Regions from separate parts of the Sporanaerobacter sp. PP17-6a genome, predicted to be linked through region 1. Evidence: riboswitches for the same ligand, from Rfam matches in the RefSeq annotation. Region 1 holds a riboswitch; the other holds the start of a gene.
What was found. A riboswitch is a leader RNA that binds a small molecule or an ion and turns the genes downstream of it on or off. The one in region 1 is predicted to bind S-adenosylmethionine.
Positions count from the first base shown of each region.

Region 2: another riboswitch for S-adenosylmethionine. It lies ahead of PP176A_RS12850 (M20 family metallopeptidase); the one in region 1 lies ahead of metK (methionine adenosyltransferase).

Region 1 covers NZ_FMIF01000025.1:1,386-5,829, forward strand. The annotation lists partial or broken gene PP176A_RS10295 (phosphodiester glycosidase family protein) at 1-1,326, opposite strand, end outside; tRNA gene PP176A_RS10300 (tRNA-Pro) at 1,489-1,562, opposite strand; gene PP176A_RS10305 (ferritin-like domain-containing protein) at 1,799-2,335, shown strand; SAM riboswitch class I at 2,429-2,540, shown strand; gene metK (methionine adenosyltransferase) at 2,610-3,797, shown strand; gene PP176A_RS10315 (PTS sugar transporter subunit IIA) at 4,013-4,444, shown strand, end outside.
Region 2 covers NZ_FMIF01000033.1:40,423-44,866, forward strand. The annotation lists gene cysK (cysteine synthase A) at 1-521, shown strand, start outside; gene PP176A_RS12850 (M20 family metallopeptidase) at 1,040-1,942, opposite strand; SAM riboswitch class I at 2,041-2,152, opposite strand; gene PP176A_RS12855 (sigma 54-interacting transcriptional regulator) at 2,382-4,444, shown strand, end outside.

The DNA.
Region 1 (4,444 bases):
CACGGTATACTTGACTAACGACTGGTCAATTGCAATAGGATTGTAATACTGATCATAACCCTTTACCGAGAATTTTCTGGTGGTTTCCGGGAACATATTGGAATCATCAGTAGTTACAGTTAAATAAGCTAAGGTTCCCTGAGGAGGATTCGAGAATACACCAACTCCGTCTACAACTTTTCTTTCAGTACCGTCTGAAGGTTTATTTACAACTGTTGGGGTTTGTTCATCTAAGGCTCTTACGGCCATAGTGGTTGACCCGCCTCCATCAAGGACTAATGCATTATAAGCACCTAAATCCTTCATTATTTGAGAGAATACCTCTTGGGACACTCCCTTAAAGGAAGTGTCTCTTCCGTCAATTGTTACCATAAGAAGTTCATTTCCATCTTGAGTTATACCCAATCCTGTTCTTGGGTTGTCCCCCTTGATATTAAGATTGGAGTTTATAGTTTTTCCATTTTCAACTATTCTGCTTCCGCCGCCTATGGCAAATTTTATTTTATCCAAATCAAGATCCGTATAATCAGGTACTGCGGAAAGTTTAAGTTCAACGGTATCTCCTACATGGAAATTATTTAAAAGGGTATCTTTGACTCTTCCCCTTCCTGTAAGTATGTATCCATCTTCAGGAATGTTCACAGCTTCTTGACCTACACGCACATCTGTTACAACGTCATTTTCCACTACTACCTCTATCATATCGTTAAATAATTTGTTTCCTATGGACTTTTGGCCCCAATGCCTATTATAAAGCATTATCTCCTCATATTTTTCACTGGCTTTGTTGACAGCAGATAATATGACTTCCGAGTTTGTTGCAGAAGAAACCGCTGCAAGTTTTTTATTGAAGTAATTAAGAGAAGGATTATTGTTCTCATCTAATACAAAAGCCGGAAGAGCATAATCTTTACTCATAGGCGAAGAAATCATGTCTCCGTCATTAATTAATGCTCCGAGAGAGTGAGGAATAGGATTATATTCGAAGAAATCTCCGTTTATTCCTCCTAGGGCCCCTGAATCTTTTACCATAGTACTTACTTTTTCTCTATTTGAAATTCCCTTTTTACTGAATAAGCCTTTGACTTCAGTATACTCATCTTTTAAATTAACCCTGAGAACATTTATATTCCACCATCCTTTAGTAGTAAATTTAAGGATGTTGCTGTATTCTACTCCGCTGGAGAGATGTTTCGAATTTTTTGTTTCATATATTACAGTAGGCATAACAGGATTAGTAGCTACAGTAAAAGCTGGGGAAGCTGCGGATAATATTGAAACGAGTACTAAGAGTAATATAAAAGATTTTTTAATTTCTTTTTTCATTAATGTCACCTCACTTGTTTTTTATTAATATTTACTTAAGGGAACCCCCTAAAAATATTATATAATTTAAATATCTCAAATTGATTACAAAATCATTACAATCATTTGACAAAGGAAAAAAATAACGAACAAAAAGAATTATATCTCCTTGTTCGCCATCAGTCGGGGTGGAGGGATTCGAACCCCCGGCCCCATGGTCCCAAACCACGTGCGCTACCAAGCTGCGCTACACCCCGTAACTATTATAGTATAATGTATCTTACGATTTCGTGCAACGTGACAAAATAAGTTAAATGGGAGATTTATTCATTTATAGATTAAGTATCCTTGAGAAATCAGCATTTTTCTCACTGTATCTATTGATTTGAAAGGGAAGTAAGAAATTATATTATGATGTTCAATTATATGAACAGAAATTCTTTCTAATCATATTCTATATTAAATCAATTAAATATATAAGGGGGAAAATTGTATGAAACAAATGGGTGGTAATGAGATAATACATGGAGGATATGCGGACCCGTCTCCATATCCGGAAATTAAAGTTCTGGGAGAAAATAAACTCTATGCGGAGATTCTGATGGATGACTATGCAGGAGGGGTTAGTGAATTTACAGCAATAAATCAGTACTTATATCATTATTTTATTTCCAACAAAGAAGCGGAAGAAGTCGCTAATATGTGGGAACGTATATCTATCACGGAAATGCATCATATGGAGATGTTAGCAGAAACCATTTTACTGTTGGGAGGCAATCCTATATACAGAGGGAGCCAAAATACAAATTGCTGTTGTTGGAATGCGGGATATGTATATTATGGATGTAACTTATGTGGCCGGCTTCATGCGGATCTTATGTCTGAATACGAAGCAATTCGAAACTATGAGAGACATATCAAAGAGATTAATGACCCTTATGTTCAGGCGATTTTGGCGAGAATTATTTTGGATGAAAAAGTTCATATTGAACATTTTAATAAGGCTATTGGAAAGTATTGCGGCTGGTAATTGAGCATTGATATTTTTTATTGACGAATCATTTTAGCAGTGTTATAATTTAGTCAAGTTCTTATATTGGAAATAATTGAATAAAAATCTTGAACCTTATCAAGAGTGGTGGAGGGAATGGGCCCTATGAAACCCGGCAACCTGAAATGTGTACTTACTTCAATGGTGCTAAATCCCACAGAAATGTTGTTCTGAAAGATGAGGTGCATTTGTTGCCTTTTCTTCGGAAGAGGTTTTTTTATTTAAAAAAACAGAAAATCAAGGAGGCATTTGTATGAAAAGATGGTTGTTTACTTCGGAATCCGTAACAGAGGGACATCCTGATAAAATCTGCGATCAGATATCGGATGCCATATTGGATGCTATATTAGAAAAGGATCCGGAGGCAAGAGTTGCTTGTGAAACAAGTGTTACTACAGGACTTATACTGGTGGTTGGTGAAATATCCACAAAATGTTATGTAGATATACCTAAGGTTGTAAGAAAGACTGTTAAGGAAATAGGATATACCAGAGCAAAATATGGTTTTGATGCGGATACATGTGCGGTAATTACTTCAATTAATGAGCAGTCCCCCGACATAGCTATTGGTGTAAATAAAGCATTGGAGCAGAGAGAATTGAGTGAAGATGAATTAGACAGTATCGGTGCCGGTGATCAGGGAATGATGTTTGGATTTGCCTGCAATGAAACGCCGGAACTAATGCCTCTGCCTATATCTTTGGCTCACAAGTTATCAAAGAGATTGGCGGAAGTCAGAAAAAATCATACGCTTCCCTATTTGAGGCCAGACGGGAAGACTCAGGTAACTATTGAATATGAAGACGGAAAGCCCGTAAGAGTTGAAAATGTTGTAGTGTCCGCTCAGCATTGTTCAGATATTGATTTACCAACTATCAGAAAGGATATAATAGAAAATGTTATAAGTAAGATAATACCCTTAAATATGATAGATGAGAATACCAAATACTATGTAAATCCTACCGGAAGGTTTGTTATCGGAGGTCCAATGGGGGATTCGGGACTTACGGGAAGAAAGATAATAGTCGATACTTACGGAGGCTATTGCAGACATGGAGGAGGGGCCTTTTCGGGTAAGGATCCTACAAAAGTAGATCGTTCTGCAGCCTATGCCGCGAGATATGTGGCAAAAAACATAGTAGCCGCAGGAATTGCGGAAAAATGTGAAGTAGGACTTGCTTATGCCATAGGAGTGGCAAGACCTCTGTCAATTTATGTGGAGACCTTTGGAACAGGAAAATTGACTGATAATGAAATTGAGAGCTTAGTTAACAAACATTTTGATTTGAGGCCTGCTGCAATCATCAGAGATTTGAATTTAAGAAGACCTATATATAGACAAGTTGCAAGCTACGGTCATTTTGGAAGGCCGGATTTGGATCTTCCTTGGGAAAGAACCGATAAAGTAGAAGAATTGAGAAAAGACGGATTTAAACTTTAATACCATTGAAAAATTTTTAAAATTTAGAAGACATGAGTTAGTTTTAAACTGATCTTATGTCTCATTTTTTATATGAAGTTAAATAATTAAATTTTACCGATATAACGGTAAGATTAATATAAATAAAACGATTTCATAATACTATAATTATAAATAGATTATAAATATAGCTAAAATGTGATACTTATCAACGAGACAATTAAAGGAGGATATAATTGGATATTTTTAAGAAGGATTATATATTTTTAGATATTGGTTTAAAAGACAAAGAAAACAGTATTGATTTTATTGCCGGTAAGGCTGTTGAACTAAGCATATCCAATGACAAAGATCAAACAAAAAAAGATTTATGGAGCAGAGAAAGGGCATTTAATACCGCCATTGATGAAACAATAGCAATACCACACACTAAGTCGGAATCAATTAACCTTCCGGCGATATTCATCATAAAGTCGAAGAACATCATTGACTGGGGCGGAAAGAATATTAAACTGATTATATCCTTTTTGACTCCTAAAGAAAATAAGGACAATATCCATTTAACCATGTTGTCTAAAATATCCAGGAAACTTGTGGATGATAAATTTAAGACTACTTTAAACGAGTCTGATGATATTAATTTAATATATGAATTAATTATGAGTGCT
Region 2 (4,444 bases), on a different contig from region 1:
CAAAGCAAAATTCAAATTATTATATACCTTATCAGTTTGGCAATGAAAATAATACTCTTTCCCATATTGAAACTACAGCTCAAGAAATACTCAAAGATCTGGGAAGTAACATAGATGTATTTATTGCAGGTATAGGTACAGGAGGTACAGTTACAGGAGTAGGGGAGGTTCTAAAGGAGAAAAACAGTAATGTGAAAATAGTAGGCGTAGAGCCCAAATCTTCACCTTTATTGTCTGAAGGAAAAGCAGGTCCTCATAAAATACAAGGAATAGGAGCTAACTTTGTTCCAAAGATACTGGATCTTGATTTATTGGATGATATAAATACGGTATCTAATGAAGATGCCATTGAAACTACAAGACAACTGGCAAGGGAAGAAGGGATACTTGTAGGAATTTCATCGGGAGCAGCGGTCTATGTAGCACTACAATGGGCAAAGAAATTAGGAAAAGGCAAAACTGTATTGGCTATTGCTCCGGATAATGGAGAGAGATATTTAAGTACGGGAATATTTAGCTAAAATCAATTTATTTGTTGAAGTATTATTACCATAAAATTTACAAAACTAAAAAATAATACGGATTTTTTAAAATCCGTATTATTTTTTTAACTATAGGAAAATTCCATTTACCCTAATTTGGATTTTCCGTAAGATGGGTTTCAAAAAGTTTGGAGGAGTTAATTTATATTAAAAAAGAAACTTGCAATTTTAAATATGGTTGCAAAATTAAATTGTTAAAATTCATTAGCTTCATTCTTTAATTGATATTCAAACTCGTCTTTAATTTCTTTCAACAATTTTTTATTTAGAATTAATTTTAATCCTGTTAAAGCCAATGCCTCAGCTCCCAATAAAATGGCTCTGTCACCATCCTTTGAGCGAGCGGCTTCCCTAAATTCTATTGTATGTCCTACTAAATTGTCAGGACCTATTTTAACTGAAGGCTGAATAGTTGGAACTACATGACTGATATTTCCAACATCACTGGATCCACTGGCTTTATTTTCCGGCGAATGAATATCTAAACCAAAGGATTCTCAGATTTCTTTAAAAACATCGTCAAATTTTTTATTAGGCAGAATATTATCAACTGAATTTTGAAATTCAATAATATTTACCTTTGCTCCGGTAGCAAGAGCGGCACCATTAGCAATGCCTTTTATTCTTTGAGTGACTTTGTCGCATTTAATTTTTGTATCTGCTCTTATGAAAAAGCGGGCTTTGGCATATTCAGGTATAATATTAGGCGCATCTCCACCATGGGTAATTATTCCATGAATTCTTACATCACTTGTTACATGCTGACGCAGAGCATTTATCCCATTAAATAAAAGTATAACTCCATCTAAGGCATTAATCCCCTTTTCGGGAGCTGCTGATGCATGAGCGGATTTTCCTATGAATTCAAAATCAAGGGGATTTACCGCAAGAGATTTTCCTGTAGTATATGTTTTATTTCCGGGATGAACCATTAAACAAGCATCGATTCCTTTCAATAGATTATGCTTTACAAAACTTCCTTTGGCACTTCCGTTATTTCCTCCTTCCTCGGCAGGAGTGCCTAAAACTACAACTTTTCCTCCCGTTTCGTCCAATACTTTTCCTAAAGCAATTGCTGCCGCGGCACTACTGACTCCTATGATGTTATGGCCGCAAGCATGACCTAATTTAGGAAGTGCATCATATTCGGCTAAAAATCCAATGGTAGGACCCGATAAATGAGAAGATTCCTTTTTTGCAATAAATCCTGTGGGATGACCTGCTACATTTTTTTCTACGTAAAAACCTTCTGATATTAAAAGCTGTGTCAATAGATTACTGGCCAAGATTTCCTCATTTCCTATTTCAGGGTGATCGTGAATCTCGTGACTTATGGAAATATACTTAGAACTATTGGATTCTACATCTTTTAAAATCCTTTGTTTTATTTCTTCTGACATTTTAAGCATCACCTTCTTTTGACATATTATGAAAATGAAAAACCTCTTCTTAATTTAAAGTAAGAAGAGGTTTATATCAAAAGATGATACGTTCGCTCTTCTTATCTTCCAAGCTATAAAGCTTGCTGGAATTGGCACAGCATTCTCTAATGAAAAGAATCCGCTGCCGAAGTTTCATAGGGCCAGTCCCTCCACCTCTCTGGATAAGAAGTTTTTCATATTCAATTATTAATAATAAATTATACGAGCATTATTTAAAAATGTCAACAAATTTTTTTATAATACATCGTCACTTTACTTTATAGCATATAAGGCTTAAATAGGGTATAATGGATTAAATAACAAAATAATAAGAAATATTTTAAGTACAATTTTATGTGGCAGCTAAACGTTAAAATATAAAATTTAATGTTTAGCAAAGAAGGAGAATAAGATAAGTATGAAAAGGAACAAGGATAAAGTATATAATTTTTTAAAAGTTATGTCTTTAGATTTGTGTAATAACAAAAAGAGAGGTGTAACTGCCAGCGAAATATCAAAAGAATTAAATATCAAAAGAAATGTTGCAAGTCATTTGCTGAATGAATTGTATATGGAAGGCAAAGCAATAAAAATTAATACGAGACCTGTTTATTTCATAGACAGGGATGCCTATGAAAATAATTCTATATTGCAGAAAACGGTTGGTCATGTGGAAATCGGAAGAGGAACGGCAGTTGAAAAATACGATCCCTTTGACAAGATAATAGGAAGTCATGGAAGTCTTAGAGAACAGGTCAAAATGTGCAAGTCGGCTGCTACATATCCTCCTGACGGTCTTCCTCTGCTTCTTATAGGAAATAGCGGTACAGGTAAAAGTTTTATGGCACAAGTTGTATATGAATATGCAAAAAATAATAAAATAATAGCTGAAGATGCTCCCTATGTCATATTTAATTGTGCAGAATATGCAGACAATCCGGAATTGTTGTCGGCAAATTTATTTGGATTTGTAAAAGGTGCTTTTACAGGTGCTGATAAGGATAAAATAGGACTGTTGGAGGAAGCTAATGGAGGCTATTTGTTTTTAGATGAAGTTCATAGGCTGACTCCGGAAGGACAGGAGAAACTTTTTTTATTTCTTGATAAAGGAATATTCAGAAGATTAGGAGAGTCTAATAATTGGAGGTCATCAAAGGTTAGATTTATCTTTGCTACGACGGAAGAACCGTCTTTGAGTCTTATTAACACATTTTTACGTCGTATACCTTTAGTTGTAAGCATACCGGATTTGTTCGGAAGGCCTGTTCAGGAAAAATTGCAGATGATATACAATTTTTATCAGGAAGAATCAAAAAATATCGGAATAGATATTGTTGTCAGTAAACAGGTGATGGATGTTTTATTAAAGATCAATATATCGGGAAATATAGGAAAACTGAAGAATGCAATCAAATACAGTTGTGCGTCGGCTTATGGTGCATATGTAATGGACAGTGTTAAGATATTGAAAATACATTTATACGATTTACCTGCAGAAATTAAGACCAAAGTTGATTTTATTTTAACAGGAAGTATATTCAGCAGCATGTTTGTATCTAAAGATATACCTAAAGATTATGCCCCCAATGATATATTTGAAGATTCCACGATAAATAAAGAAACAGAGGTACTGCTTGATTCTATTCGGGATTATAAGAATAATAAAACCGATATACGGAATTTCAAGAAAAAAATGACGACAACCATAGATAAAGTTTTAGATAAAATTATATTTGAAGATATAGAAAATTATAATGACACTGTTTTTTATAATGAAACTAAGAAGGTTATACAGAATATTTTGAAAATTATGGAGAACTTATATGGAATCAGATATTACGGCAATGCATCCATCGTTTTTACATATTTGATAAATATAATGTATGATGGTATTACAAAAAAACTCGAAGGTAACTATGACTTTGAGGCTGCTTTGAATATTATAGAAGATGTTTTCCCAAAGGAATTTTTAATTGCAAAAAAGATGACAGGACTTATTGAGGTTAATCTTGATATGAAAACCGACAGATTAATATTAATTTATTTTACATTATATATAAATACATTTAACCAAGAAAATAACGGGGAAAATATTACCGCTGTAATTATTTCTCACGGATATTCTACAGCGAGCAGTATTGCAAGCGTTGCAAACAGGCTTCTGGGGCAGTTTATTTTTGAAGCTTTTGACATGCCTATAGAAATGTCTATTCAAGAGATTATGCATAAAATATGCAGTTATCTAAAGGGCATAAATACGTCTTCAGGGGTTATTATATTGGTGGATATGGGTTCTTTGGAGGAAATATACAGATCCATTGGGGATATTGTAAATGGAGATATAGGGATTGTGAACAATATTACTACTCAATTGGCCATAGGAGTAGGCAACAAGATAATAAGAGGAGAAGAATTAGAAAAAGTTGTATCGGAATCTGTAGCTGAAAATAATAATAGGTATAAATTTATTAAATATAACAG